One region of the Paenibacillus enshidis genome, then DNA from elsewhere that is predicted to be linked to it. Evidence: riboswitches for the same ligand, from Rfam matches in the RefSeq annotation. Region 1 holds a riboswitch; the other holds the start of a gene.

Region 1 (15,929 bases):
GTATCCACAGGCGTGGATCTTCCGGGCGAATACCTCGGGAGGCTTGAATACACAAATGAGACTGAGAGCGTGCTGACACGCATGGTGCAGGGCTCATTCGGCCAGCAAGGAAAATATACTACACTTCAGTTGGCACAATATGCCGCCACTGTTGCCAACAAGGGGAAGCGGATGCAGCCGCATCTCGTAAGTGAAATCAAGGATGCCCATGGCAATGTGGTGCGAACCATCAAGCCCAAGGTTTTGAATGAGGTGGATTTCCCTGATGCTTACTGGGATGAGGTCATTCGCGGCATGAATACCAGAACGGCGGCTTTCAACGGTTTTCCATATGATTTTGCCCGCAAGACAGGAACCTCCGAGCAGTGGGTGCCGGGAAAAGGGATGGTGGACAACGGTGTGTTTATTGCCTTTGCTCCCCGCCATAATCCCAAGCTGGCGGTAGCGGTTGTCATTCCTGAAGGGGGCTTTGGCGCGACAAGCGCCGCACCTGTCGCGCGTAAAATATTCGAGGTGTACGATGAGGTATACGGTCTCGACGGCGTGCCCAAGAAGACAGACAAGGGCGGGCAAAATGAACAGCAGCAGCCTTGATCCGGCATGATCATTAGAGAGCTTCCTCCCTTTCGTGTGCAAAGGCGGGAAGCTTTTTCTTTTGAGCTTCTTTTCTTTTGTGGTAAAATGTCGTTGGGCTGCAAAGCCTAACCTGGAGAGATAAAGATACATAACTGGACATACAGGAGGAGAGGGACCATGGGGAAATACAAGCTGCTTGCGCTCGATATGGATGGCACACTTCTTAATGATGACCATGAAATTTCACTGGAAACGACCAAATGGATTCATAAAGCGTCACAGGAGGGCATTCATGTCTGCCTGTCGACGGGAAGAGCGGCATCCAGCGCCCTGCCCTACGGGCAGGAGCTGGGGCTGAAAACGCCGATGGTCACGGTAAACGGCAGTGAGGTGTGGAAATCTCCCCGCGAGCTGTGGCGCCGCCACCTGCTGGATAAGGAGATGATCCGCCAGATGAAGGAAATTGCGGATGAGGCGGACAGCTGGTTTTGGGCCTATACCACCGAGGGATTGTTCAATACAGAGAGATGGCCCGCTTCGCTGGAAGGATTCGAATGGCTTAAATTCGGGTATAACACGGAAAATGATGAGCTCAGGCATGAAATTCTCATCAAGCTGCAAAATCTGGGCGGGCTTGAGATTACCAACTCCTCCCCCACCAATCTGGAAATCAATCCGCAAGGCATCTCGAAGGAGAGCGGTGTTAAGGAAGTATGCGGTCTGCTCGGCATTACGATGGAGGAGGTCGTCGCGGTCGGAGACAGTCTGAACGATCTGGCCGTCATCCAGGCGGTTGGCCTCGGAGTAGCGATGGGCAATGCCCAGCAAACGGTTAAAGAAGCCGCGGATCTGGTCGTGGCCAGCAATAATGAAGACGGTATAGTAGAAGTCATTCGTGACCATATTCTCGTCTGATTCGCTGGTCGTGGTGCAGGCCGCTAGGAAACGGGGGCAGCTATGGATATACTCGGTTGGGTGCTAGTTATCGCGTTGTTTGTCATCGGGATGATAGGCGCGGTATACCCGGTTCTTCCGGGCGCGCTGGCGATCTATTTTGCGTTTTTTGTATATGGCTGGTTTTTCAGCTTTTCATCCTTTACCGTCTGGTTCTGGATTATCCAAACTTTGATCGTTGTCGTCCTCTTTGTGGCAGATTATATTGTAAACGCCTGGGGAGTGAACAAGTTCGGGGGCTCGAAGCTGTCCACCGTACTGAGTACGGTCGGCGTGATCATCGGTCCCTTTGTCATCCCGGCTTTCGGGCTTATTCTCGGGCCGTTTATCGGTGCCGTGCTTGGGGAGCTCATCCATCGGCAGCCGCTGGATAAAGCGGTCAAGGTCGGGTTCGGCTCGCTCGTCGGCTTGTTCACCAGCACGGTGATGAAATTCATCTTACAGCTCGTGATGATTATCGTTTTCCTGTTTTATATACTCTAAATGACGGTTGGAAGGGAACATACATTGTCCAAGAAGGAAAGCTTTATTAAAGGCACATTGATATTGGCGGCGGCAGCATTGGTGGCACGGGTGCTGGGGCTCGTGCAGCGGGTTCCGCTGGAGCATTTGCTCGGGGACATCGGGGATGCGTCGTTTTCGATAGCGAACAGCGTATACCTGATGCTGCTTACGGTCGCAACCGCCGGCATTCCCAGCACGCTCAGTAAAATGGTATCCGAGCGTTATGCGCTGAACAAGCCGCAGGAGGCGCGCCGCGTCTACCAGGCGGCTCTCATATTTGCAGCAGGTGCCGGCATTGTCATTACAGCAGTGTTGTATTTCGGCGCTCCGTTTTATGCACAGCATATCGCCAAGACGCCGGAAGCGGCGCTGTCGATCCAGGCGCTGGCGCCGGCTTTGCTGCTGTTTCCGGCCATCGCGATGATGCGCGGGTATTTTCAGGGCAGAGGCAACATGACCGCAGGGGGCGTGTCACAGATCGTGGAGCAGTTTGCCCGCGTCGGCATTGCCATTCTGCTGGCTTATTTCCTGCTGCAGGCCGGGTATTCGGATGCGCAGGTGGCGGCCGGGGCCTCCTTTGGCGGCGTGTTCGGCAGCATTGGGGCGTTTGCGGTCATGCTTTATTATACATTCAAAATGCGCCGCGCTGATGCTGAGGGCAGAATCAGCGCGGCGCTTTCGGAACAGCTGCCGCTGCTGCAAATTTATAAGAGCATCTTTACGCTCTCCATCCCGATCGTGCTCTCTTCCCTTGCCGTTCCAGCGGTTAACTTTATCGACACATCGATCGTCAAGATACTGCTGCTTGACAAGCTCGGCGAAGCGGCGGCAACGGAGACGCTGGGGATATTGGGCAACCGGGCGCAGAGCATCGCAGGCATTCCGCCGATTCTCGCTATTGCGCTCAGCCAGTCACTGCTGCCAGTCATTTCAGCAGCCTTCGCGCGCCAGGACAGGGATCATCTGCGCAATCAGATTACATCCGCACTGCGCATTTCGATCCTGACAGGCATGCCGATTGTCATCGCGCTTTGCGCGGCCGCCTATTCAGTGAACGGGCTGCTGTTCAGCTCGCTGAACGGAAGCGGCATTATCGCAGCTTTGACCTTCGGCACCATATTTCAGATTACGATGATGACAACCAACTCCATTATGATCGGCATTGGCAAGCCGAATATTTCCATGATCAGTGTCGCTGCCGGGCTGATCGTTAAACTGGCAGCCAGCTGGCTGTTGGCGACATGGTTTGGCAGCTACGGCATCTATGGCATTATTGCGGCCACCGCTCTCTGTTTTCTGACCATTACATATCTGAATCTGCGTGTATTGAAAAAGGTGGTTTCGTTTTCGATCCTGGGCGGCAGATGGGTGGGCTTTATCCTGACCGTGCTTGCGGCAGGAGCGGCTGGTTACGGCGCGAATACGCTGGTTCTGGCTGCAGCGGGAGCGTCGCCTTCCAGAATCGTTTTCTTCGTGGCCTGCATCATCTCCGGGTTAACGGTTGTCATCTGTTATCTCGTACTGCTTGTGCTGCTGCGCGTGCTGCGCCGGGACGAGCTGGGCAGTTATCCACGAATGATGCAAAAGGTGCTGCGCCCACTGATGCGCCTCCAGCCGGGTTCATCCGGCCAGCGGGGATAAAAACTGGCATTCTTCATTGAAAAAGAAGAGCTTCCGCATCATGGCCGGCGGCGATTTTCTGAATGCCGAATCTGTGCTCATGTGTCATCTCGAACAGATATGGCCGCCGCGGACTGCTCAGATAAGACGGGTTCAAAAATCCCGCGAACCAGTCATACCTGGGGATCGGATCATAAGGCGTGTCAGACCAGACCTGTTCCAGTGTCGGACTGTACAATTTACTTCCGGAAGGAAGCCATTCCCGGCTATGAAGCGTTGTGCTCTCGTGAGGAGAGTGCAGCGCTTTTTCGCTGTCGGCTGTAAAGAGGCCGGGCCAGTAATCGCTGCGCGAGCCTCTGTGCGGAACCTTGCGGGCGAAGGAAAGGGATTGCGTCAGCACCTGTTCATAACCGAACAGCATGGCGTAGAGGGATTTCCCCAAAGCGATGCGCTCGTCCAAATCGGCGAATTGCTCGATCACGAGCCCGGCCAGCCCGCTGTCCTGTCCAAGCGGAAACACGATATGGTTAAGCTGCAGCCATTGATGCGTGCGAAACGATGTGCTGCGGGTAACGTGTTTCCTGAAGTACGGGTTGCACATCACCCGCCCCTCGATATAATGCTGCTCATTAATGATGAGCGCGACGGTCAGAAGGGGGCTGTCCCGCAGAGTCCAAAACCGTTCCCAGAACGGACTCATAAAAACAGAGACGTGGAAAAAAGGCAGCAGGTGAAAGCAACTGCGCCCAAGCCGGCGGCTGTGCGCGTACAGCCGCAGTTGCGGATACGCATCCTGGAAAATGAGAGCATTGCATCTCTCAAGCAAGCGGTACGTCCACTCTCTCTCCTTGCCGGTCACAAGGTCTGCCATCAGTCCGCCCTTTAAATCGGTCATGTTATATCCGCCATTGCGGGACACCAGGTGGGCCAGCAACGCCCAGTGCAGCTCCGGGTGGCTGTTGTAGCATTCGAGATAGGCGGCTGTGCGCGTAAGATTGCTGCGGTTATGCTTTGCGGTCTCGTTGTGAATCTGTTCCAACAGATCCTGATCTTCCCTGCAAAGCAGTGGTTCCGCAGCCGGTTCGCGCATAGTTCGTCCGCTCATGGCAAGCATGCGCCCCGCTTCCTCCAGCGCCGCTGCAGCGGAACTGGTGCTCCACGGTTGCTCCCGCAGCGGATGGCGGAGCCTGTTGGAGGCTTTCCATGCCGCATATTTGCCTTTCAGCGCATCCCCGGCCGTACGGGGCACCGTTCCAAGCAGACGCATTCCTGAGCGCAGCCAGCCGTTCCGCATGATGCCTTTCCTCCTTTCATACGTTCTTTAATATCCAGTATGGCTTGGGAGACGGAGTTCCAACCGGAATCGGAAGTCTGTGCAAAAACCTTTTTTCAGGTTAGAATATAGACGAGCTTCGGTGATTCATAAAATGATTCGAAGGGATGGTATGCAATATGCAGCAAATCAGAAACAAGGCGGAATTCGATCAGGCCGTGCAGGCTCCCGGGCTAACGGTGGCCGTATTTAAGGCTGACTGGTGCGGTGACTGCAAATTTATAGATCCATTTATGCCGGACGTGGAACAGAAGTATGCGGATGCTCTGAAGCTGATCCAGGTTGATGTTGAGGAAGCAGAGGGCGTCAGCGAAGCCCATAACGTGCTTGGCATTCCAAGCTTCATCGCCTTCAGCAACGGCAAGGAAGTGGTGCGGCTTGTGAACAAATTGCGCAAATCCCGCGCGGAAATCGAACAGTTTCTTGACCGGGCAGTTGAGGTCCATACCGCATTAAAAGCATAAGCTGATCCAAGCGGAACGTCTCCTTTGTTTTCAAGGGAGGCGTTTTTTTGCTGCTACGGAGACGTTAACATTTTGTCACAAAGGCTTTATGTCAATGATGTTTGTATCAGTTATAATTTTTATTAAAGGAATGCTTGCAACTAAAATATGAAAACAGGTGAGATATAGTGAAAAGTACACGAGTTCTAAAATGGCTGGCGCTTGCGACCTGTATTGTCATGTTCCTGGCGACCTTTGGCGGCGGAGTGGTGACACGAACCGATTCGGGCCTGGGCTGCGGCAGAGAATGGCCGACCTGCAACGGCAAGTTCGTTCCGGCTCATACGATTGCGTCTGTCATCGAATTTTCACACCGCTCGGTCAGCGGATTGGCGGGGCTGCTGTCCATTGCCACCTTTGTCGGATTTCTGATTTATTTCAAAAAGCGGCGTGATTTGCAATTTTTCTCATTCATGACGCTGGCCTTTGTCATTATTCAGGGAATGATGGGAGCGCTGGCTGTCGTGTTCTCCCAGTCCGCCGCAGTGATGGCGCTGCATTTCGGCTTTTCGCTCATTGCTTTTGCGAGCGCGTCAATGATGACGCTGGGCGCCTGGCAGGAGGATCGTGATACCCGCCGCGTGTTGCGCCATGACAAAAAGCCGGTCTCGCGCGGCTTTCGCAATTTCATCTGGGCGTCAACCGTCTATACGTACATTGCGGTGTATACAGGGGCGTTCCTGAGCCATTCCACCGAGAACCGCATTAACTCCTTTTTGGGGATTGCGCCGTTATCGCTGCACCAGATTGCAGCTGGCATCCTGTTCGTTATTATTCTGGCGGTCGGTCATTTCGCGTATCGCAAGCATCCGGATCATGGCGATATCCGCGCTCTTGGCGTAACTTCCGTTATCCTCATTGCCCTGCAGATTGTTGTGGGAATTGCGCTGCTTTATACGGCGGGAAGACCGGAGCTGTACATGTTTGTCGTATTGTCGCACATGGTTATTATTGCAGCCCTGTTCGCCGTGTTGTGCTACATGAGCTTCCGGGTATGGCAGCTGTCACCGGAGAAAATGGCCGTACAGAACGCTTCCCTTCAGCGTACTTAAGGGGATTGCAATATCCGGTTTTGCCCAAAAGCAGGTAAACCCCTATAATAAGATCAGAACAAGCAAAGTCCGCGAGCTGCTCGAGGACTTTGTTTTGGTTAAGGCTTGATATTACCGGCCTGCCCCAGCATCTGCGGCGGCTTTCAATATAGGAGGACTACATACCCGTGATCTATCAGAATCTGCGGCAGTTTATTGAAGCGCTGCGCAAAGAAAATGACCTGCATATTATTGAAGCACCCGTTGATCCTTATCTTGAGCTGGCGGAGATTCACCGCCGCGTGATTGAGCAGGAGGGCAAGGCTCTGCTGTTCACCAACGTGAAAGGAACGCCGTTTCCGGTCGTCAGCAATCTGTTCGGCACGGACCGGCGGGTGGATATGGCCTTTGGCCCGCGCCCGGAACAGCTGATGAAGACCATCGTCAATGCAACGAAGACACTGCTTCCGCCTACTCCAAAAGCGTTGTGGAATGAACGTGGGCTGATCAGGGACATGATTAAGGTAGGAGTAAAAACGGTCTCCGCCGCAGAAGCCCCCGTGCTGGGCGTGCAGAGAACGGAGGCGCCTCTCGCGCAACTGCCGCGTGTCACAAGCTGGCATGAGGACGGAGGTCCGTTCATTACACTGCCGCTCGTGTACACCGAGAAGCCAGGCCAGCCCAAAGACCATAACCTGGGCATGTACCGGATTCAAGTCTATGATGACTCCACAACGGGAATACACTGGCAGATCCATAAAGGAGGCGGCTTCCACTATCACGAAGCAGAGCAGCGCAACGAGCCGCTGCCAGTTACGATCTTCCTGGGTGGCCCCCCTGCGCTGATCGCTTCGGCGATCGCCCCCGCTCCCGAGAATCTGCCTGAGCTGATGCTTGCATCACTGATTATGGGTGACAAGCTGCCGATGACGGAAGATCCTTTGGGCGGACATCGTATTCCTGCAGAGGCTGAATTTGCGATCAGCGGTTATGTGCCTCCGCATGAGCGGCGTCCGGAGGGGCCGTTTGGGGACCATTTCGGCTATTACTCATTAAAGCATGATTTCCCGGTATTTCATGTCAAGCATGTGCATCACCGCAAGGACGCCATCTATCCGGCTACGATTGTAGGCAAGCCGCGCCAGGAGGACTATTATCTGGGCGAATTCCTGCAGCGCCTGCTGTCACCGGCTTATCCGCTGGTTATGCCGGCTGTGCGCTCTTTATGGGCGTATGCGGAGACCGGGGTTCATGCGCTGGCTGCTGCGGTTGTGCGTGAAAGCTACTCGCGCGAGGCGCTCGTATCTGCCTTTACGATCCTGGGGCAAGGCCAGCTTTCGCTGACCAAGTTCCTCATGCTGACGGACAAGCCGCTCGACCTGTCAAATTTTACGGTGCTGCTGGAGACGATTCTGGAGCGCTTCAATCCGGCACAGGATTTGTTCATCCTCAATCATACTTCGCATGATACGCTCGATTATACGGGGCGTAAGCTTAACCATGGCAGCAAGGCCGTGCTGATGGGTGTCGGCGAGCCGGTGCGTGAATTGCCACGGATGTATGAGGGCGGGGACCTGCCTGGCATCACCCGTATCGAGCCCTATTGCGGCGGTTGCCTTGTTATCTCGGGAGCCTCCTACGAGCAGGAGCCTGAGCTGCCTGCGCATGTGCTGCAGCGCATATCTGCCATGGAGCAGAAGTGGCCGCTCGTATTTATAGTGGATAACGCCGAAGAGGTAGTAAGATCACAGGCCTCTTTCCTGTGGACAGTATTCACCCGCTTCAATCCGGCAACGGATATGTTTGCCGATCATGAAGTCAAGCTGCATCATTTGAATTACAAGCTGCCGATCGTAGTGGATGCGCGTATGAAGCCTGGTTACCCGGATGAGGTGCTGCCGCGTGAGGACATTGTGCACTTGGTGGATGAACGCTGGAAAAGCTACGGTTTGTGAAGATTTCAGAAAGTATAAGCTTCGAAGGGCCGGAACAGACATGGGGAGGTTGAGTATATGCTGCGTGAGCTTTTGGGAGAACCATCAAGGCAGGATAACGAAATGCTGCTGCAGGCGATGAACAGCATGAAGCGGACGCTGGGCTTGCTGCAGCGCCAGATGGAGCAAAGCGGGGATCCGACGTCCGATTTCCGCAAGGCCGAAATATTGACACACGGGCTGATGTCCTCCCTGACCGAGCTGGAAGAGAGTACGTTCGCTGCGGCATTTTTCCGTAAGAAGGTGCATGCGAAGTTTTCCGAGGAAATGACCGGGCAGGAGCGTGCGGATTATGAACGGTATGTGTACTTTTACAAAAATGGGTTTATCCGGGTGTTCTCTATGCTGGACAAGCTCGGCAATTTGCTGAATGACTTTTACGATATGAACACATCCAGGGTAAAAGCTCATTACTCCTATTTCACCGTGCTGCGGCAGTTCCGGTATTTGAAAATCCACGACAGACTGGCTGATCGCCTGTTTGAGCTTAAGGACGGATTCAGAGAGCCGCTTGACCGGCTGCGTAAACGCAGAAATACGGAAGTGCACTACATGAACGTGGAAATGCAGGATGATCTGTGGCAGAAGCAGCGGGCGCTGTATGGCAAAATCAAGCTTGAGGATCTGGATGAGCATCTTGACGATCTGCGGCAGGGCTTGGACATGGTCTGCCGGTCGGTAGCGGAAGCGTTCGAATATACGAATCAGCAGTGGGAAAGGCATTCGTCAGGCAAGTAAAATCGTCGTTTGCATCCTTCCTATGTAACTGTCAGAAATTTTTCTAAACGTTTTCGCAAAATTACCTTTGACAAAGCCATGTAAAGTATCTATACTGAAATCTAGTTTAATGTCAGCTTTATGAAGGTTATAGAATGGATATTCCAAACTCGAAATAATTGAAACAACCATATAATCTCTTATCGAGAGAGGCGGAGGGACTGGCCCGATGAAGCCCGGCAACCGGCTGCACCCCGGCGTTATTAAACGCTTAGGGGGCAGCGTCATGGTGCTAATTCCAACAATACCACTGTGTTTAAGTAGTATTGGCAGATGAGAACCGGATTTTGCTGGATTGCAGAAGCCCTTTTCATTTGCGAAAAGGGCTATTTTCCTTTAACTGGACAAAAAAAGAGACAGTTCTGGTGGGAAGGGGTACAAGGAAGAGAAGGGGGACGGACCAACTTGATTGAAATCAGAGAGCTAACGAAGTTTTATGGCAAAGGCAGCCGGATGACACCGGCACTGTCCAACCTGAACTTATCGATCGGCAAAGGTGAAATCTTCGGCATTATTGGCCATTCCGGAGCAGGAAAAAGCACACTGATTCGCTGCATCAATTTGCTGGAGCGGCCAAGCTCGGGTGAGGTGTGGATCGATGGTGTAAATATGACAGGACTTAACCGGAAGCAGCTGCAATCCAGACGCCGCAAAATCGGGATGATTTTTCAGCATTTTAACCTGCTGTCTTCCGCGACTGTATATGACAATATCGCATTTCCGCTTCATCTTGACGGCAGACCGAAAGCGGAAATTGATAAGAAGGTGAAGGATCTGCTCGCGCTTGTCGGGCTGGAGCAGCATGCCACTAAGTACCCGGCACAACTATCCGGCGGACAGAAGCAGCGGGTCGGCATTGCCCGCGCGCTCGCCAGTGATCCAGACGTGCTGTTGTGTGACGAAGCTACGTCGGCGCTCGATCCGCAGACGACGGCTTCCATTCTGAAGCTGCTGCTGGATATTAATCAGCGCTTCAATCTGACCATCGTGCTGATTACGCATGAAATGCATGTGATCCAGCGGATCTGCGACCGTGTCGCTGTTATCCATCAGGGCGGAATCGTGGAGCAGGGTCCGGTGGCTGAAGTCTTCATCAAGCCGCAGCATCCGGTGACAAGGGAATTTATTATGAGGGAGACAGACCAGGGAGAAGAACTGCAGGCAGCGATTGCCGCCTCCCATCCGTCCTCTTCGCAGACTGTGAGAATTTCATTCCTGGGTGATAAAACCTATGAATCGATTTTATCACGCACGGTCCGGCGAACCGGTGTGGATTTTGCCATCCTGCAGGGCACGATCTCCACGCTGAAAAATGTGCCCTACGGATTGCTTACCGTCCGCTTTGAGGGAGACGAGAAGGCGATCCGGGAGACGACGCAGGAATTGTCGGCACAGGGGCTTGATGTGGAGGTGATCGGCGGATGAATGAGCTTGATTTTTCACAGATTAACTGGAATGAGATCGGCAGCTCGACAATGGATACGATCCAAATGCTGCTGATATCCGGTTTGTTCACACTGATTCTGGGTCTGCCGCTCGGGGTCGTGCTGTTCCTGTCCAGCCGTTCGTCACTTGTCCTGATGAGGGTGGTCTACACCGTGCTGTCATTTATCGTTAATATACTGAGATCCGTGCCGTTTATCATTCTGATCGTCGCATTGATCCCTGTAACGAGGGCGATCGTTGGCACCTCCATTGGAGTGATCGGCACGATTCCCCCGCTTGTCATCGGGGCGGCGCCGTTTTTCGCAAGGCTTGTCGAAACGTCCCTGCGCGAGGTGGACCGGGGTGTTATTGAAGCGGCTCACGCGATGGGAGCCTCCACCGGGCAGATCATCTTCCGCGTGCTGCTCCGTGAGGCAAGGCCGGGACTGCTCGCCGCATTAACGATTACGATTGTCACGCTCGTGTCTTATACGGCCATGTCCGGGATGATCGGCGGCGGCGGCTTGGGTGCGCTGGCGATCAACTACGGTTATTACCGTTATGACACGGCCGTCATGATTGTCGCCGTTGTGCTCATGGTTGTACTGGTTCAGGTGCTGCAAATGGCGGGTGATCGTCTGGTGCGGCATTATACACGGAAATAAGGAAACATTAAATATAGATCCTTATTCATACCCAATTTTTTAAAAAAATTAAATTTTGGAGGGATTACACGTTATGAAAAAATGGTCATTTGCTTTCTTAAGCCTTGCATTACTGCTGATTTTGGGAGCCTGCGGGAACGCTCAAAACGGTCAGGGGGCAACTGCGGACAATAATCCGGGAACATCGCGCAGCATCGAGCTGAAGGTCGGTGCATCCGCTGTGCCGCATGCTGAAATCCTTGAAGCGATCAAGCCTGCGCTGGAAAAAGAGGGTGTGCGCCTGCAGGTCGTTACTTTTAACGATTATGTGCAGCCGAACGTGCAGCTGTTCGACAAGCAACTGGATGCGAACTTTTTCCAGCACCAGCCGTATCTGGACAGCGAGAACAAAGCACGCGGCATGGATTTGGTATCAGTAGTGCCAGTACACGTTGAGCCTATGGGTGCGTATTCGCAAAAATACAAATCCGTGGATGAAGTTCCGGACGGCGCCATTGTAGGCATCCCTAACGATGCGACAAACGCTGGCCGCGCCTTGATGCTGTTGGCCAAGCAAGGTCTGATTACTTTGAAGGACAACACGGACATTAACTCTACCATTGCAGATATCACTGGCAATCCGAAGAACCTGGACATCCGCGACGCAGATGCGGCCATGCTGCCGCGCCAGCTGCCTGACTTGGACCTGGCGGTCATTAACACCAACTATGCGCTGGAAGCCAACCTGAATCCGACGAAGGACGCCCTGTTCATCGAAGACAAAGAATCTCCATACGCGAATCTGCTGGTGGCCCGTCCGGATAACAAGGATTCCGAAGGCATTCAGATGTTGGCCAAAGCCCTGCAATCCGAGGAAGCCAAGAAATTTATTGAAGATAAATACCAGGGAGCTATCGTCCCGGCATTTTAATTGAACAGACCGTATCCGCACACCGCTTCTGCCTTCAGGCAGGGGCGGTTTTACTTGCTGTTCCCCGGACAAGTTGAGGCATGGACCCAAATCTTTTATACTGATTCTGTGGCGTTCTCTTTGCAGAGGAGGAAGTACGTTGAAACCAAAGGTTGCCCTGATTACAGGAAGCGCCAAAGGGCTGGGGAGAATGACAGCTTTACATTTGGCGGATCAAGGGTTCGATATTGCGATAAACTATGTACACAGCCGTACGGAAGCTCTGGAGCTGGAACAAATCATTCAGAACAAGGGAGTTCGGTGTACAGCCGTTCAGGCGGACATTTCCCGGCAGCAGGATATTGAAAAGCTTGTGACCCAGGTGGAGCTTAAACTCGGCGGTGTTGATATTATGGTGAATAATGCAGGGCCTTTTATACGCGAACGCAAGCTGTTTGCGGACTACACGCCTGCTGAAATTCATGCGATGCTGAACGGGAATCTGGTCGGCACGATGCTGCTGGATCATCTGGTACTTCCGCTTATGCGCAGACAGCGGTGGGGAAGAATTATCCATTTTGGATTTGGACATGCTGCGGAGGGAAGAGCATGGCCACACCGGGCGGTATATGCAGCGGCGAAGGTGGGTTTGGTCTCTTTTACCAAGACTCTGGCTGTTGAAGAAGCTCCGTCGGGAATCACGGTCAATATGATCTGTCCCGGAGACATTCGGGGCGACAATAAGGAGAAGACGATTGCCGAGGTTCGCGGCATGGAGGATCATGAGACACCCAGAGGCAGACCGGGCAGCGGTGAGGATATCGCGCGCGTGATTGCTTATTTATGCGAGGATTCGTCCGACTTTATTACAGGCAATATTATGGACATTTCAGGAGGCCTGGACCCGATCCGTCCTTCGATACTGTAGATGGATAGGGAGTCCGCAAAAAAGAGCCTTGGCTTCTTGCGAAGTCAAGGCCCTTACCGTCAATATGCTTGAAGCATATTAGAATACCTGTATTACTTCCTGCACACCGTCAACTTCTTCGAGCAAAGCACGTTCGATACCGGCTTTCAGTGTAATTGTAGAGCTTGGGCAACTGCCGCAGGCACCCATCAGCTTCAACTTCACAATGCCGTCTTCCACGTCAACCAGCTCAACGTCACCACCGTCACGCTGCAGGAACGGACGCAATTTATCCAAAACTTCCAACACTTCATCATACATGGTGATTGTGTTATCGCTCATTAGAGTTCAACTCCTTTCCTATAAGGTTTATTATATTACAAACGAGAGCAAAATAAAATGCTCCCGCCAAAAGCAGGTGAAATAAAATCATGAGACCGATCATAGAATTTTGCAGCAGCAATACCAGCACCGAGGATGTCATGCCCAGACTTGAGGAGAATCCCGAATACGATGTTGTCGAGTACGGCTGTCTCAACAATTGCGGACAGTGTTATGCCCAGCCGTACGCGATGGTCAACGGTGAAATTGTGGCGGCGGATTCGCCCGAAGCATTGTATGAGGCGATTATCGCCAAAATTAAGGAAGCCGAGGCATGGGAAAGTCTTGATATTGACTGATGGTCAGGAGAAGCATCACTACACTGTCGGATTAAAAGGGGGTGTCCCAAAAGGTCCATTGACCGGGGGCACTCTTTTCGTGCGTTTGTGAGACGCTCCGAGAACGAAGCATTCCTACAATCGCTGTTGACCCTTCGGGCCAAAGGCGAACGCTCCGCTTTTTCGGAATTGCTTCGTCCTCTCCGCTGCTTTTGTGTATAAGTCCGCGAAAATGTCCCTGAAAACCATCCCCTTCACTGTTCTGTGATCCAATTGTACTTTTGTAATTCATTCATTAACTGAAGTGCGTCCCGGAAGCCTTGCGAATAGATCGGAAGTAACTGTCACATTCTTGGGTTAGTTGACTATAGTCTGGCCGCGAATGGGACAAATTATTGTATAATAACTCTATGCGCGTTCGAATTAATGGCTCGGCCAAAGATTCGAGCGATTCCAGCATGTTCTCACCTCTTTTTAAGATGTCAGAATGTATAATCATCGCGGAGTCAGCTTCCTGAGATCGCAAGAAAAACTACCGCTAAACGCTAAACATGGTCTGTCTTCTTTGAATGTACGTTGATAGACGTTTTTCTTATAAAAGCTTCAAACATTAAGATGTACAAAATGAACACTATAGTATTTGTTTTATCTACTTAAATATACATATCGGAGTATGCGTTGTCAACACTTTGGTGTGCATTTTTATAAGGAGGGGAACGTATGATTAAAGTCCATTTATCTCGTCTTATGGGCGAAAAAAGAATTAACATTGCTGATCTATCCCGTTTAACCGGGTTACATAGAAATGGGATTGCCAAGCTGTACAACGAAGAAACAGATGGCGTAAAGTTCGATACATTGAACAGAATTTGTGAGGCTTTGGACTGTGAGGTACAGGATATCATTGAGTATATTAAAGAAGAAAAAAATGATCAAAATAAGAGGCTTTAGAATCCTCAAGCTTGAATTGATTTTTTGCCGCTTGTTGTAGCGCCCTACGGCGTGATATCAGTAAAAAAACAAACCTGCCTACAGAGGGCAGGTTTTGGCATGTTATACGGTACCACAAGATTCAGCCGAAATGGCGCTTCGATTTCCAGAGGACGCCGCTTTTGAGCAGACGGGGAATACGCCCGCGCAGTGCCGTGCCGCCCAGGAAGCCGTAGCCGAATCCGGCCTTCTTGCCTAATGATCCCAGGGTGCCGCGCAGCTTGATAGGATGCACATGGGGCGTTTCCCCTTTCCAGAGGGCCCGGACGATATGGGCAATCTGCTCACCCTGGACTTCCGCTGCCTGCGCACTTGGCGAATAAGGAAGACTTGCGCAATCCCCTACGACATATACCTCTGGATGATCCGGGATCTGGTACAGCTCGTTCAGAACGATCCTGCCCTGCGGATCTTTGGCTACTTTGAGATCCTGAACGATCTTCACCGGCTGAATCCCGGCCGTCCATACGACGGCATCGGTATGAATGAGATCATCGTGGTTATAGATGGCGTTAGGTTCAACCCTGGTTACCGCGACATGAGACATAGCATTCACATCATGCTCTTTAAACCATGCATGCACATAGGTGGACAGGCGCTGCGGAAAGGAGGAGAGTACCCGATCACCCCGGTCCATGATGGAGATGTTCAGGTCCGGCCGGCTCTCCCGCAATTCGGCTGCAATTTCCACCCCGCTCAGGCCACCGCCGACAATATGGACGCTTCCGCAGGGCTTGATTTCATTCAAGCGCATATAAGTCTGTCGTGTGCTGTTAAACGATTGGATTGTGCAGGCATACTCTTCAGCGCCGGGGGTATTATGATAACGGTCTGTACACCCGAGGCCAATCACCAGTTGATCATATTGCAGCGGATCACCGTCCTGGAAGTGGACGATTTTGGCATCCAAATCGATGGAGGTTATTTCCCCGTATCTGCGGGTAAGCTGGTCGAGTTCCGGAAAGGCGACTCTCAGTTCAAAGTCCGATACCGTTCCAGCAGCCAGTGCATAATATTCCGTTTTAAGCCCCTGAAAAGGCATCCGGTCCACAAGCACAAGCTCGGTATCCTGTGGAAGGGATTTATCCAGCAGTTCTTTGGC
Region 2 (15,929 bases), on a different contig from region 1:
GGAATTTTTTCCAGCTGTGCTTCACGGATCTTATAACCCAGCTTCTCATTGCGCAGATCGGCTTCCACGGTAACCCCTGCACGGCGTAATTTGTCTTCCACCTCGCGGGCATAATCCTCGTAGTTGCCGGAAACCGGAATAACTTTGACCTGGACCGGTGACAGCCAGAGCGGCAGATTGCCTGCAAAGTTCTCCAGCAGGAAGGCCGTAAAGCGCTCCATGGTACCCAAAATACCTCTATGGAGAACAACCGGGCGGTGCTTCTGCCCGTCTTCGCCCACATATTCCAGTTCAAAGCGTTCAGGCAGCAAAAAGTCAATTTGCACGGTGGACAGCGTTTCTTCCTTGCCAAGAGCGGTTTTTACCTGTACGTCCAGCTTAGGGCCATAGAATGCTGCCTCGCCATCCGCTTCGTAAAAGGGCAGCCCCATCTCTTCAACGACCTGACGCAGCATGCTTTGCGCCGTATTCCACATCTCGTCATTTTGGAAATATTTCTCGGTATCCTGTGGATCACGATAAGAAAGGCGGAAACGGTAATCGTGAATGCCGAAATCCTTATAAGCGATCATAATCAGCTCAATCACCCGTTTGAACTCATCCTTAATCTGATCCAGACGCACGAACAAGTGCGCATCATTGAGCGTCATCGCCCGTACTCGATGCAGTCCAGTCAGCGCGCCGGACATCTCATAACGATGCATCATGCCAAGTTCGGCAATCCGGATCGGAAGATCACGGTAGCTGCGCATTTCACTTTTGTATACCATCATATGATGCGGGCAATTCATCGGACGAAGCACAAGCTCCTCGTTATCCATTTCCATTTTTGGAAACATGTCTTCCTGATAGTGCTCCCAGTGTCCGGATGTCTTGTACAGCTCCACATTTCCCAGGACCGGTGTGTAAACATGCTGGTAACCGAGTTTCTCCTCAAGGTCAACGATGTACCGCTCTAACGTACGGCGCAGCTTGGCTCCATTCGGCAGCCAGATCGGAAGCCCCTGTCCTACCAGTTGGGAGAAGGTGAACATGCCGAGCTCTTTGCCTAACTTGCGGTGATCGCGCTTCTTCGCTTCCTCCAGCATGTGCAGATGTTCATCCAGCTGAGCCTTCTTCACGAAAGCAGTGCCGTATATACGTTGCAGCATTTTATTCTTGCTGTCCCCGCGCCAGTATGCGCCGGCCACATTCATCAATTTGAACACTTTAAGCTTGCCGGTTGATGGCACGTGTGGTCCACGGCAGAGATCGAAAAATTCTCCCTGCTCATACATGGAGATTACGCTGTCTTCAGGCAGGTCACGAATCAGTTCCAGCTTGTACGGATCGCCTGCTTCAGTGAAAATGGACAATGCTTCTTCGCGGCTCACCTCTTTACGGGTAATCGGCAGATTTTCACCGGCAATTCTCTCCATTTCCTTCTCGATCTTGAGCAGATCTTCAGGATTGAGCGCATGCTCCAGATCCATATCATAATAGAAGCCATCTTCAATCACAGGACCAACGCCCAGATGCACCTCCTTGCTGCCAAACAGTCTTTTCACTGCCTGTGCAAGCAAATGTGCGGTACTGTGGCGGATAACCTCAAGCCCTTCCGGTGTGTCCTGGGTTACGATTTCGATCTGTGCCCCTTCTGTCAAAGGGGTGGACAAATCTACCACTATTCCATTTAATTTGCCTGCTACGGCATTTTTACGCAAGCCGCTGCTGATCGAAGCGGCCACGTCGTCGATGCTGCTCCCGTCCGCATATTCACGGACAGAGCCGTCGGGCAATTGAATACGAACTGCCATTTCCTGTTTCCTCCTTTTTGTGAACACAAAAAAACACTCATCCCGCAAAAGGGACGAGTGTTTACTCTCGTGGTTCCACCCTATTTTGGCAAATCAGCGGTTATTCACACTGACTGCCCTCATTGGCGTCCTGTAACGGGAACGGGCCCGGCGCATCTTAATGCCCGGTAACCGGGGTTCGGAGGCGCAGCTACAAAGGGGTAAACCAAAGCCGGTAACGTAAGGAAATTTCAGCACCATGTTTCCTCATCTCTGGGACGGCCTGTCTTTGGTTCTTGTCTTTGTCTCAGCTTTTTCTGGAAAATGCGGGTTCACCCGTTTCAGTGACCCTGATTCACAGTTATTATAATTCTCTGTTTCTTTTCCGTCAAGATGATCCGAATCCCTTATCCAGGCCCCGCAATCCGGGCAGAAACGGCACAGCTCAACCTTATCTTCAAATATATTCATCAGGGTATGCACAACAAAGGCACTCGGATCCTGCGTATGCAGCATGATGCGTGCCGGAGCGATGGATATCAGGCTGCTGACAATCATGTCCTCGGCCGGCATTCCCACTTCCACACCCGGAAGCTCAATCGTAATGGGATCTGCCTGCACGGGGCTCAAAAGCCTCATTTCCGCATCCAGTATGGTGAAGCTTTGTTCCTCTCCGTGAATCACATGCACGAGTGGAACATGGTTCTCCTGAAAGTAAACAAAATACTTTAATAATTGTACAAATTCTTCGTATTGACGTTCCCCCCAAAACTCGTCCAAAGCGTATTCAACGAGCTCCCGAAGCTCCTGCTTATACGCTGGAAGACGAAACCGGATCACTCCCTCCAGATTAACGAACTGGAGCTCCTCAAGGCACTGCATAAGTGAGGTGGCGATCATATTCCTTCTTTTTTTGCGGCCGTTGTTCAGATCCTTCAGGAGCAGCCCGGTACTGATTTCACGCATTCTTTGCGTCTCTTCGCCGCTCATGTACCTGCATTCCCCGGATACAGCCGCAAGGAGCAGCCGGAACTCCCATTGATCCTGAATGTATCCCGCAATGACGTCTGCCATGAAGGTCTTGACACGAATAAGCAGGGCTTGATCTGCTTGCTCCCGGCCCTTGTGCTTACAGGTCCAGGCCACTCTGTTTCCGGACTGGCTGAAGGATAAACTTAATCCGTAACGTGACATATGTAAACCTCTGCCTTTGCCTTTCAAGGCTTGGTAAAAACATTCTGCTTCCATTGGATCTTTAGTCTCAGTCCATACCGTGAACAGTTCCATTGGCCCACCCCTTTCACTGACTGCTCTAAGTATATGGCGCCATGTTCAGGGTTATACGAGGTGAACTGCTGGAAGCCCTAGGCACATTTATTTTTTCGCTTCCTCCTATTTCAATGAGCGGTTACACGTGTTATAGTTTGATTGTTGTTCTATCGGACGACAGGCCTACGACGATTCGGAGAGTGATCGCAACTTGTTCAGGCAATATGTCAAAAGGCTTAGAGAGCCCTCCGGCAGAGCGCTGGAATGCATGTTGTTTTTTATTGTAATCAATCTGATTTTTACCATCATTTTTGATTTGAACGTATATCATACCTTGACGCAAAATTTACTTCATACTGTCCCGGTATGGCTGCAACTTCTTGTCCTGTTTATTACAAAAATGGTTGTTGACAAGCTCCCCTCTCCCCTGAAATATTTCGCAGGGATAGCGGGAATCGCAGGCATCTCGATCATTCCTGTACTTGCTCATCCGGAAAGCAATACGTTGTTTCTGATATTGGCAGCCCCTATATTGCTTTCCGCGTTCAGCTTTGAGTATAAAAAAATTGCTTTCGGTTATATCTGCAGCATGATTACCTTGATCGTCAGTTACTGGTACGTAGACAGCATACGGAGCCTGCAAACGGAGGAGCTGCTCATGTTGATCATCTATCACTTTTTTCTGACGATACTGATGTGCAGCATTGTACAATATAACCGGCTTTTGATGAACCATCTGGAAAAATCACTGAAAAATAATGAGCAGCTTATGATTCAAAATGTCGCGATGGAGTATTTAAACAAAACCGATCCGCTGACCGGACTTTATAATCATATGACCTTCCAGGAGTATTTGGACAAGCTCATTGTTCACAGTGAAGATAACCCCTTCCGAATTCATCTCGCATTGATTGATGTTGATAATTTCAAATGCGTCAACGATATCTATGGGCACCGCGCAGGAGATATCGTACTGAAGAACGTATCAACGATTATACAGAAGCATGCGGGACCGAATGATTTTGCCGCCAGATACGGCGGGGAGGAGTTTGCAGTTATTTTTACGGAAAAGAAAACTGCGGAAGTATTCGCTACGGTTGAATCGATCCGCCGGGAAATCTCCGCCCATACGTATGAACGGTTGAACAACTCGGCTGTAACCATCAGTACGGGAATCAATAAGTATCAGCAAAGCAAAGGAAAAGAAAATTTCTTTCAGGGAGCAGATACAGCCCTTTACACCGCCAAACGAACCGGTAAAAACAAGACCGTGCTCCATTCGGACCAAGAATTTAATATGTGAATAACAAGCGCACTTCCGGTCAAAAAGTGAATTTCTTTCCGGCATGACAGGCGCTTTTTTTGTTCAGAAATTTGAATAAGATCAGGATTCTGTGATAAAGTAAGCATGATACGCTATTTAAGCTTACATTCGGCAAGGGGGGAGATGAGTAATGAATCCAATCATTTCGGCTGTACGTTTATGGACCGTTATGCTGCTTGGCACCATTATGCTGTTTTCCTTCCCTGCCCCTTTCTTTGATGAAGCTCGCGGGATGAGTGCGGGGGGCGACGGCTTGGCGGAATCCTTCAGCCTGAGCCACCCCAAAGAAACCTACCAGAAGCCCGCAATCCGGGCTCAATCCCATGGATGGGTCAAAATGATTGCGGCAGCCAAAGCATTGCCTTTCTTTGCCGTTTTGCCCATTTTAATGGTATGGTCCTGTCCCCGGCCCTCTTTGCCCTTTTTGCCCATCATTTATATAGCTTTCAAGCGAATTTATTTGAAGCCGCTGAAATTTACCTCCAGATTCGTGGTGTGTGCCTGATCATGTCATAAATTGATCAGAACTGCAGCACATTAGAATTCAGGAGGCTAACCACAATGGAAATACGTGAATCTGTATTGCCCGGAATCGGGATGAAGTATCAAATGGATACAGCCAGCGGAGACCGGCTCGTGGTCATTATCCACGATGACGGCAGACGTGAGCTGTATCATTTCGACTATGAGGATTTGGAACAGAGCATATCTATGATTACGCTTGAGGATCAGGAGGCCAGACAGATTGCCTCGATTATCGGCGGCATGGCCTACAGGCCAAAAAACCTGGAAAGTGTAGACATGGCGTTTAACGACCTCATCATTGAATGGTATAAGATCGAACCCCAGTATGCCTGTGCAGGCAAAACTATCGGTGAACTGGATGTCCGCCAAAATTCAGGCGCATCCATTATAGTCGTCATGGAAGACAAAAAAACAAAGCATATCAACCCGGGTCCTGATGTTGTTCTTAAGGCGGAAGCAACTGTGCTTGCTGTTGGAGAACGAGAACAGCAGAAACGCTTTAAACAAATCCTGATAAGCGGAAGCGGGTGATTGGATGGACCATATCGTATTTGAAGTTGGATTGGCCATTGCACTCATCGCTTTGTCAGGCCTGATCTCCGCCAAGCTGCGGTTTTCGGTCATCCCCTTTTATATCTTGGTCGGCATGGCCGTCGGCCCTCATGCCATGGAAATATGGCACTTTGACTTCCGGTTTATCGAAAGTGCGCCATTTATCGATTTCATGGGCAGAATCGGCGTCTTGTTCCTGCTGTTTTATCTGGGTCTGGAGTTCTCCGTCGGCAGGCTGATCAAATCGGGACGGTCCATTGCTGTCGGAGGAACTATTTATATCCTCATCAATTTCACTTTGGGGCTTGCCCTGGGCTTCGTTTCGGGCTTCCCCATTGCTGAAACGCTGGTCATCGCGGGCATTACCACCATTTCGTCCAGTGCCATCGTAGCGAAGGTATTGGTGGATTTGAAACGGACCGCCAACCCGGAAACCGAAATGATCCTTGGCATTATTATGTTTGAAGATGTCTTTCTTGCTGTGTATATCTCCATCCTGTCGGGGCTTGTTCTCAGCGACTCATCCTCTATCGGCGGAGTAGTGCTGTCCGCTCTGATCGCCTTGGGCTTTATGCTTGCGGTCATCCTGATCGGGCGAAAAGCCGTCCCGCTTCTGAATAAAGTTCTGAATATCCGCTCGAATGAGCTATTTTTGCTTGTGATATTTAGCACACTTTTCCTGGTGGCCGGCTTTTCGGAGACGATTCATGTGGCCGAAGCCATTGGAGCGCTGCTGGTGGGACTGGTGCTGGCGGAAACGGATCATGCGAAGCGGATCGAGCACCTGATTGTGCCGTTCCGGGATTTTTTCGGGGCTATGTTCTTCTTCAGCTTCGGACTGTCCATCGATCCGTTGTCCCTTGGCGGCACTGCTGTCTGGATCGCCCTTGCGGCGGTGCTCGTTACGCTGTTCGGGAACTTTACGGCAGGCATGCTTGCCGGACGCACAGCATCCCTTTCCCCTAAAGCTTCCGCCAATATCGGACTGACCATTGTATCGAGGGGCGAGTTTTCCATCATCATGGCGAACCTCGGACGGGAAGGCGGCCTGATGGAGATTCTGCAGCCTTTCGCAGCTATATACGTCCTCATTCTGGCCATTCTCGGTCCGGTGTTGACCAAGCAGTCCAAGCCAGTATTTATGGCTTTGAATAAGGTACTCAAGTTCAAGGATCCTCGTATACGGAAAGAAAAAAGCACCGGTACAGGTTGAAAAAAAGCTTGCCGCATTTCATCACGCGGCAAGCTTTTTTTCATATATTCGTTTTAGTTCTGCATTACAAAATCGCGCTCAATGCTGCTGCTTTCGTCAAAGACACGCAGAATATCATATCTGGTGTTGCGCTGGGCAGGCGTATGCCCCGTTTCGCGGATCAGCTGCAGGATCGACTCAATGTTGACTTTATATGTAGCCCCGGCTGCCGACACTACATTTTCCTCAATCATGGTGCTGCCGAAGTCATCGCAGCCGTAATACAGCGACTTCTTGCCGATTTCAGGCCCCATCGTTACCCATGAAGACTGGATATGCTTGATGTTATCCAGCACGATCCGGCTGATGGCCACTGTCTTCAGGTACTCCTCCGGCGTTTGTCTTTCCAGCTTCAGATTGGTGTTGTCAGGCTGGAATGTCCAGGGAATAAACGCAAGGAAGCCTTCCGAATCATACTTGTTGGCAATGCATTCATCCTGGGCATCACGCACCCGCATCAGATGCAGCGCCCGCTCTTCCATCGACTCGCCCAGTCCGATGACCATCGTAGCGGTGGTGTTCATGCCGATTTTGTGGGCTGTCTTCATGACATCCATCCAGTCTGTCCAGGAGCCCTTCAGACGGCTGATCTTACGGCGTGTGCGGTCATCGAGAATTTCCGCTCCGCCACCGGGCAGGGAATCAAGGCCAGCTTCATGAATTTGCCGGATCACCTCTTCCAGCGACAGACCGTCTGATACGACTTTCATCTTCTGAATTTCGGCCGGCGAGAAGGAGTGCATCGTAATGTTCGGAAAACGCTCCTTGATCGCTTTTAACAAATCCGTGTAATAGCTGAAGGGCAGGTTAGGGTTCGTTCCGCCCTGCATCAGAATTTCCGTGCCGTAGACATCCTCTGTTTCCTGAATCTTCCGAAAAATGACTTCATCGGGAAGCACGTAGCCTTCGTCCGAACCGGGTCTGCGGTAAAAAGCGCAAAAACGGCAGTACACGTCGCATACATTCGTATAATTTATATTTCGCCCGATGACAAATGTCTTGATCGGATTCGGATGCATCCGGTTCATGATCACATTCGCCGCATCCCCCATCTTCTCAACCTCATTGGATTCAAACAGGGCAATGGTATCCTCCAGGTTCATTCGTTCACCGCGCAATGCCTTATCCAAGATATGGTCTATTCCACTCATTTGTCGCTTCCTCCCATCCTTCATCCTGTAAGAAATCTCTTATGAAAATAATGATATATGAAACCACTATATTACCATCGTAACACAGGTGCAATGTGAAAAACAGCACCTATTCCAAAGGTACTGTTTTTGCAAGGGCATTCTATTCAAATGGCAGAGCCTGTTCGAGATCGGAAATGAGGTCTTCAATATCCTCAAGGCCTACCGAGAAGCGCAGCAAGCCGTCCGTAATGCCGCGTTCAAGCCGGACGCTGCCCGGCATGGCCGCATGGGACATCATGGCAGGGTAGGAGAGAATGCTTTCAACAGCGCCAAGGCTGACGGCAACGATCGGAAGACGCACACGGTTCAGCAGTGCCTTGGCGCGTTCGCCTGAACCGACGTCAAAGGAGACTACGGCACCGTAACCGCTGGACTGCTTCTCATGAATTTCGCGTCCCGGATGATCAGCGAGGCCCGGATAGTAAACCGCCTTGATATCCTGCCTGGCATGAAGCCATTGGGCCAGCCGGCGTGCGCTTTGCTCACTGTGTGCCATACGGGCTTGCAGTGTCTTCATTCCCCGCATCAGCAGCCAGGATTCCTGGACGCCCAATACGGTACCCAATCCGTTCTGCAGCTGCTTCAGCTGCACAGCTAATGCTTCCGTGCGGGCAACGGCCAAGCCTGCCAGCACGTCGCTGTGACCGCCGAGAAACTTGGTGGCGCTGTGCAGAACAATATCCACTCCCATTTCGATGGGACGCTGATAATAAGGGGTCATAAACGTATTGTCCAGCATGGTGATGAGATCATGCTTATGGGCCCAGCTTGTGACCGCCTCAATATCCGTTATTTTCAAAGTCGGGTTGGACGGGGTTTCCATATATACCGCTTTAGTGTTGGGCTTCAGGGCTTGTCTGACTTCATCCAGATTCGTCATATCGACAAAGGTGGACTCGATGTTCATCCGGTTCAATATTTGGGTCAGCAGCCGATAGGTCCCGCCATACACATCCTCGGTTACGATCATATGGTCACCGGCCGACAGCATCAGGAAGGCGCTGGAAATAGCCGCCATCCCGGATGAGTAAGCAAATCCGCGCACTCCGCCTTCCAGCAGCGCAATATAATCCTCCAAAGCCTGCCGGGTCGGATTGCCGGAACGGCTATAGTCAAACTGCGGCGGATTAAAAATGTCATGATGATGAAAGGTGGAGGCCTGGTAAATCGGCACACTGGACGCGCCAGTTTGGCTGTCAATTTCCGCTCCAAAGTGCAGGAGCCGGGTGCCGAACTTCAGCTCTTGCTCCCCTTCTTTCCGCTGCCCGTCTCCGCTCATTCCGCAGCCCCCCCTTCGAGCTCACGATGTGCGGCTTCAAGCGCACCACCCAGATCCTGAATAAGGTCCTCCGCATGTTCAATGCCAACGGAGAAACGAAGCAGCCTGTCGTCGACGCCTACCGCATCCCTGATTTCCGCCGGAATGTCCGCATGGGTCTGCACCGCAGGATAGGTCATAAGTGATTCAACCCCGCCCAGACTTTCGGCAAAGGCGATCAGCTTGATATGGCGCAGCAAAGGCTCTACCAGGCGGGCATCCTTGACCTTGAACGAGAAAATTCCCGTATTCCCGGAGGACTGTCTGTTTTGAATCTCATATCCCGGATGGCTCTCCAGGGCCGGATAGTATACGTCCGTCACCAGCGAGTGAGTCAGCAGATACTGTGCGATCTGTGTGGCATTCTGTTCATGTCTGTCCATGCGCAGGGCAAGGGTTTTCATGCCTTTCATCAATTGGTAGCTGTCGTTCGGGGACAGCACGGCCCCAATCGAGTTGTGCAGGAAGGCCATTTCTTCGGACAGCTCTTTTCCTTTGGTGACGATCAGTCCGGCCAGGACGTCATTATGACCGCCCAAATATTTGGTGGCGCTGTGAACTACGATGTCGGCACCCAGTTCAATCGGTCTTTGGAAATATGGCGTAAGCAGCGTATTGTCCACAATCGTCAGCAGATCATGCTTTTTGGCCCAGCCGGCTACCGCCGCGATATCGGTAATCATCATGAGCGGGTTGGTCGGCGTTTCGATAAATACGGCCTTCGTGTTCGGACGGCGTGTCTGCTCCAGCGCATTGAGGTCATTCGTATCCACATAAGAGGCGGTTACGCCGTATTTGGAGAGGATGCGTTCCAGCAAACGATAGGTTCCTCCATACAAGTCAAGGGAAACGATCAGATGATCCCCTTGTCCGAACAGAGTAAAAATCGTCTGCAGAGCGGCCATGCCGGAGGAACAGGCGAATCCGGCGTCTCCGGATTCCAGCTCCGCTGCTGCTTCTTCGAGCACCTTGCGAGTCGGATTCGTGGTACGGATATAATCGAAGCCTGTGCTCTGTCCGAGCCGCGGATGACGGAAAGCTGTCGACTGGTAAATCGGAAAATTCACCGCACCGGTTACAGGCTCATTGACGGAACCGATTTGGGCTAATCTGCTTTCGATTTTCAATTTTGGGTTATCCATATAAATCCTCCTGTTCGTTTTTACTTATTAAATTTGAGGCCCGATATCACCGATGTCATAAGGGGTCTCCTGGTACACATAGTAGTTCAGCCAGTTAGAAAATAATAAGTTGGCATGGGCCCGCCACGTGGACGGCGGTGTACAGGTTGGATCATCCTGCGGGAAATAATTTTGGGGCAAGGGAACATTGTCCAAGCCTTTGGCCATATCCCGGTCATACTCCCATTTCAGGGATAACGGATCATACTCGGAATGGCCTGTCACAAAAATCTGCTTGCCGTCCGTCGTAGCGACAATATACACACCGGCTTCTTCCGATTCCGAGAGCAGTTCCAGTTCGGGAAAACGTTCAATATCCGCGCGGCGGACTTCCGTATGCCGTGAGTGAGGCGCATAGAAGACTTCGTCAAAGCCGCGCAGCAGCTTCACATGAGGCTTGCTAACTGTATGCGCAAAAACGCCGAAGCATTTGCTGTCCAATCCGTATTTGGGAACCCCGAAATGGTGGTATAAGCCCGCCTGCGAGGCCCAACAGATATGCATGGTGGAGGTCACATTCGTCCGGGTCCAGTCAAAGATGCTGCGAATCTCCTCCCAATAATTTACATCCTCAAATTCAAGCTGCTCTACAGGCGCACCTGTAATAATCATGCCATCAAAGCGGGTATTTTTGATTTCGTCAAATGTTTTGTAAAACATGTCCAGATACTCCTGGGACGTGTTTTTGGACACATGCGACTGCGGGTGAACGAGCGTGACATCCACTTGCAGCGGGGTGTTGCCGATCAGCCGCAGCAGTTGGGTTTCGGTCGTTTCTTTGGTCGGCATCAGGTTAAGAATCGCAATGCGGAGCGGACGGATGTCCTGGTGATAGGCCTTGCTCTCGTCCATGACAAAAATGTTCTCACCCGCAAGAACCTCCTTCGCCGGCAAGGTGTCTGGAATTTTAATCGGCATAATGCTCACTCCTGTTCATGAAGTTTGCGAAAATCATTGCTGAGATGCCGGGCATATTAAAAATGACCTTTCTCGCAGCACGAGAAAGGTCATATCTGATTCATATGCGCCTCTCTCATCTCTCAGATCCAGTTTCTAAAGAAAATGTGACCTGCAAGAATTAGCACCGTGCGGATCACCGCCGGTTGCCGGGTTTCATCGGGCTAGTCCCTCCACCTGCTCTTGATAAGATTTCGCTATTTTCAATTTTAACTAATTCAAATATCCTGTATCAAACTTTAAAGCATGAACACCTCTCTCGTCAAGCAGAAAAATCCATTCATCGCGCACACGGATTCGGCTGCCTCCATAAGATGAAAACAGCAAATGAAAATGTCCAGTTTAGCCCTTGAAAGGCCATCTGGCGGGCGTTATACTAGACAAGTGCTGCAGGCGGCTGAAACTATATGCACAGTTCAAGATTGGCGTATAAAAAAGGACTGCTGCGGCTCATCTTAATATAATTCGATAGGGGTGACACCAACCATGGAAGGCGACCCGAGTCCGAATAGGCGGCGGAAGCATGACAACAGCATAGGAATGACTTCAGCTTGCCGGAGACGGGACGCACGTTCTTCATGTCTGTGGAGCTTCTAACTTCCTGGGTCTGGCACCAGTCTGAAAGCATTCCTTGTGAACATCATTCGCCCTGGGGCGAAGCATAAGGAGTGAGAGAAATGAAAATCCGGTTAGTGAACAACGGGGTATTTACCCTCATTGACGACATTGAAAATACATTGACGGCACCGGCCGACGGCTTTTACTGGATTGATGCCGATGTTGAAGATCTCGCGGTGCTGCAGCCGCTCTTTTCCATTCATGATCTGGCTGTGGAAGACTGCCTGAGCGAAGAAGACCAGCGTCCCAAAATTGAAATATATGATAATCATTACTTTATCGTTGTAAACAGCATCCGGTTTGATGATGAAGAAATCTTTCTGCGTTCCCTCAATATTTTTCTCGGCAGACATTTTATCATCACCATCACCAGACAGAAGATCAATGAGCTTCGTTCCCTGAAGCCGCTGCTTTGGGAGCAGGAAGTGAATTCTCCTGACCGTTTTATGTATCTGCTGATCGACCTGATCGTAGACAATTATTTTCTCGTGGGCGACCGGATCGAGGTTCGAATCGAAAAGCTTGAGGAAGACATTCTGATGCATACGAAAAAATCTCATTTGAACGAAATTATCGGTCTGCGCAGTGAAATTTTATGGCTTAAAAAAGTGCTTGGCCCGCAGAAGGAAGTCATCAATACGTTGAACAAACGGGATTTGCGCCTGATTGACGAGCAATTGCAGAAATATTTTAGCGACATTTATGAAAACGCCGTAAAAATTTCCGAAACCTTCGACACCTACCGTGATCTGATGGGCAACCTTCGTGAAGCCTACCAGTCCAGCATTGCCAACCGGGCCAACGAAATCATGCGGGTTTTTACAGCGATCACCACCGTATTTATGCCTTTGACCGTCATTACAGGAATTTATGGAATGAACTTTGATAATATGCCCGAGTTGCACACCCGCCACGGATATTTTGTCGTGATTGGCGTGATGATTGCACTGGGCAGCAGCATGTTTCTGATTTTCCGCAAGAAAGACTGGATCTGAATATTTTACAGAATAGGAATGAAAGACGGAGCCTTCCTTCGGGACAGGGTCCGTCTTTTTGGCATTCACCACTAGATGCAGTTTGCTTTAGCTGGCGCTCTGTTTGCCTCCTTCATCGCGACGGTAACAGATACGCACCAGCCGCAGACGCTCATAAATTTCATCCAGCTTCATATCCCCGTGATTTGGATCGCCATACACCCGCTGCATAACAGGCTTCAAAAAGCGGTCTCCCAGCTCCTGGTAGGCCTCCCGAATCGCCTCCTGCTCCTGCTCTGTAGCGCCCGACAGCTCACTCCGGATCACGTTATCTACATCGTACCCTTCTCGCTCAAGCACCTCCAGCATTTCAATGACTTCCCTGCGCGGCAGTTCCGCCTGCCGACTTATGTCCTCCAGGCCAAGACCTTCCGCCGCCCCCTTCAGAATCGCCTGGCGCTGATTAAATCTGTCGAGCTCCAGCTTGTACTTCTGTTCCTTCTGGCGGTAGCTCCAATTGATAAAGTCCTGGGCATCAAGCTCTTCCATCACCCAATGCAAAGGAAATGGACGATACTGCTCACCCTTACAGGTGATAGCCAGCAGTTCCGCTCCATAGGCCCGCACCTTGCTCTCCCCCATGCCCGGCAGTTCAAACAGCTCCGCTTCATTCCGTGGGAGAAAGACACTGATCAGCTTCAGCAAACGGTTGCTTGCAATCATATATGGGGCCCTGTGCTCGGCTGCCGCCCGGCGCCGGCGCCAGACCGTAAGCTCGGTATACACATCATCACGGGGATGAAGATCGCTGTAGCAGTATAGCTTCTGCACAAACAACCCACGGCTCCCGCCTTCTTCGCGCTCATGGAATACCCCGTCAATAAGCGGACGGTACCCTTCGGACAGCTTCAAAGCCAGCTGATAGCGGTAAATGGAGAGCATCTCCTGCCATGAACGTCCCTCATACCAGACGCTATCCTTCTCGCCATCCCCTTCTGTAGTCCGCCAGCCGACAGACCATACTCCCTCTTCTTCCCCGATCCATACCTGGGCAGCCCCCAGTCCGTCGGCTTCCTCCGTCTGCGACAGCTTGTTCAAGAATACAATCTCCATACTACAAAACCTCCTCTGGTTATGTATCAGTATCAGCATCCGGCAACAAAAAAAGCACCTATTTCGCGTATTCGCAAAATAGGTGCTTCCTTATAAACCGTGCTATGCTGTTAAGCTCATCTTATAACGGAAATGTATGCCAAGTCAAAGTTTTTTTTCACAAATGATCATATCCCCAGACGGGCCAGCGCAAACGCACCGGACAAGCCGGCATTGTCGCCAAGTCCGGGAGGAACGATATAGCTGTCGATATCCGCCGTAAGGCTTGCATGTTGAACGTAACCTTTAAGCATCTCCTGCAGCTTGCGGCGGATCAGCGGAAAGAGCTGCGCCTGCTTCATGACTCCTCCGCCCATAATAATTTTTTGCGGGGAAAGAATCAGAACGTAATTCATCAAAGCCTGAGCCAGATAATAAGCCTCCATCTCCCATGCGGGATGATCCGGAGAAAGCTCCGCCCCTTGGGTCCCCCACCGTTTGCTGATGGCAGGCCCTGCGGCCAGGCCTTCCAGACAGTCGCCGTGATAAGGACAGAAGCCTTCATACGTGTCTTCCGGATGGCGGCGGACCAGAATATGCCCCATTTCCGGGTGGGACAAACCGTGAAGCATTTGCCCTCCGACAACGGCCCCTGCGCCGATGCCTGTTCCAACCGTAATATAAATGCAGCTGTCCAGGCCTTTGGCGGCTCCCCAAGTATATTCACCCAGAGCGGCTCCGTTCACATCCGTATCAAAACCCATCGGAACATCAAAATGAGTCTTCAGCTTGCTGATAAGATTATAGTTGCTCCAGTGAGGCTTGGGCGTTGTGGTAATGTACCCGTATGTACTGCTGCCGACAATCGGATCAATCGGCCCGAAGGAGCCAACCCCGATCGCTTCGACATTCTTTCCTTCGAAATATTCAATGACCCGGGCCATCGTTACTTCGGGTGCTTCCGTCGGGAAGCTGACCCTGCCCATAATTTCCCCCTGCTCATTGCCGATACCGCATACAAATTTAGTCCCGCCTGCTTCAATTGCACCCAATACTGTCATTCCAACCTCTCCCTCCCTTATACAATGCAATCCCTTCAGCCCAAACGTTTGCGCAGCGGCATCTTCCAGCTCTCCGACAGCGCCTCTACTTCCAGCAGCCGCTTCGTCTGTTCAGCATGATCCTTCTCCTGGTACATGATCCGGTTGGCCTCCATTACAGTGATGTGCTCCTTCGGCCTCTCCACCAGCTCCATTGAGTCCCCTGGAGACAGTTCCCCCTCTTCAAGCACTCTGAAATAATAGCCCGTGTACCCAGTCTGCTGAAATTGCTGCGGAAGCTCCTTCCATCCGTATCTTGCCGCCAGTTTGAAGCAAGGCTGGCGGGGCTGGCTAATCTGTACGAGCGCACGGCCAAGCCGGTAGATGTCCCCAATGCTGACCGTATCCTCCGCAGCCCCAGACGTCGTCACATTTTCCCCGAAAGCTCCGAAAACAAGCTCGCGGTCCATGAGCTGCGCAAAATACGCATAGCGGCTGTGATCATAAACGCATACCGCCTTGTCCGGGCCGCCATGATGCACGAGATCCGCCTGTCCGTCACCGGGAATCCCGCTGCGTGTCAGAAGAATGGGCCTGTCTGCGGGTAATTTGTTAATGCCGCTAAGTACTTCCTTGCCACCGTGCATAAGTACGGCCGGCAATGCAATGTTCACGGACACAGCTGACGCCGCTGCATTGTTCATTTCTGATCCTCCTGCGATCTATACTTATCCTATCTTCTCCCGAAATGTTCCAAACGTCAATTGGGTAAAGCTAAAACGTTTGCAGATTCGTTCCGAATATGAGCGTATTGCTCAGTTTGCGGCCGGGAGCCGTCTGTATTTTGCCCCCTGCGTAC

Evidence for each region. Region 1 has a riboswitch for S-adenosylmethionine ahead of ACE41H_RS10230 (methionine ABC transporter ATP-binding protein). Riboswitches for the same ligand answer to the same signal wherever they lie in the genome.
Region 2: another riboswitch for S-adenosylmethionine. It lies ahead of metA (homoserine O-acetyltransferase MetA); the one in region 1 lies ahead of ACE41H_RS10230 (methionine ABC transporter ATP-binding protein).

The regions. Positions count from the first base shown of each region.
Region 1 covers NZ_JBHHMI010000007.1:47,763-63,691, forward strand. The annotation lists gene ACE41H_RS10185 (peptidoglycan D,D-transpeptidase FtsI family protein) at 1-594, shown strand, start outside; gene ACE41H_RS10190 (Cof-type HAD-IIB family hydrolase) at 754-1,491, shown strand; gene ACE41H_RS10195 (DUF456 domain-containing protein) at 1,534-2,013, shown strand; gene ACE41H_RS10200 (putative polysaccharide biosynthesis protein) at 2,038-3,675, shown strand; gene ACE41H_RS10205 (DUF2515 family protein) at 3,689-4,948, opposite strand; gene ACE41H_RS10210 (thioredoxin family protein) at 5,107-5,451, shown strand; gene ACE41H_RS10215 (COX15/CtaA family protein) at 5,619-6,542, shown strand; gene ACE41H_RS10220 (UbiD family decarboxylase) at 6,710-8,476, shown strand; gene ACE41H_RS10225 (Cthe_2314 family HEPN domain-containing protein) at 8,534-9,253, shown strand; SAM riboswitch class I at 9,430-9,572, shown strand; gene ACE41H_RS10230 (methionine ABC transporter ATP-binding protein) at 9,698-10,717, shown strand; gene ACE41H_RS10235 (methionine ABC transporter permease) at 10,714-11,382, shown strand; gene ACE41H_RS10240 (MetQ/NlpA family ABC transporter substrate-binding protein) at 11,456-12,292, shown strand; gene ACE41H_RS10245 (SDR family oxidoreductase) at 12,432-13,199, shown strand; gene ACE41H_RS10250 (NifU family protein) at 13,278-13,520, opposite strand; gene ACE41H_RS10255 (YuzB family protein) at 13,607-13,858, shown strand; gene ACE41H_RS10260 (helix-turn-helix domain-containing protein) at 14,558-14,788, shown strand; gene ACE41H_RS10265 (NAD(P)/FAD-dependent oxidoreductase) at 14,910-15,929, opposite strand, start outside.
Region 2 covers NZ_JBHHMI010000011.1:125,676-141,604, reverse strand. The annotation lists gene thrS (threonine--tRNA ligase) at 1-1,796, opposite strand, end outside; gene ytxC (sporulation protein YtxC) at 2,043-2,969, opposite strand; gene ACE41H_RS14520 (GGDEF domain-containing protein) at 3,256-4,347, shown strand; gene ACE41H_RS14515 (hypothetical protein) at 4,499-4,873, shown strand; gene ACE41H_RS14510 (cation:proton antiporter regulatory subunit) at 4,930-5,424, shown strand; gene ACE41H_RS14505 (cation:proton antiporter) at 5,429-6,658, shown strand; gene mqnC (cyclic dehypoxanthinyl futalosine synthase) at 6,712-7,848, opposite strand; gene ACE41H_RS14495 (aminotransferase class V-fold PLP-dependent enzyme) at 7,991-9,169, opposite strand; gene ACE41H_RS14490 (aminotransferase class I/II-fold pyridoxal phosphate-dependent enzyme) at 9,166-10,350, opposite strand; gene metA (homoserine O-acetyltransferase MetA) at 10,378-11,307, opposite strand; SAM riboswitch class I at 11,420-11,539, opposite strand; gene corA (magnesium/cobalt transporter CorA) at 12,024-12,959, shown strand; gene ACE41H_RS14475 (HRDC domain-containing protein) at 13,047-14,051, opposite strand; gene ACE41H_RS14470 (ROK family protein) at 14,219-15,091, opposite strand; gene ACE41H_RS14465 (MOSC domain-containing protein) at 15,127-15,774, opposite strand; gene ACE41H_RS14460 (phosphodiester glycosidase family protein) at 15,845-15,929, opposite strand, start outside.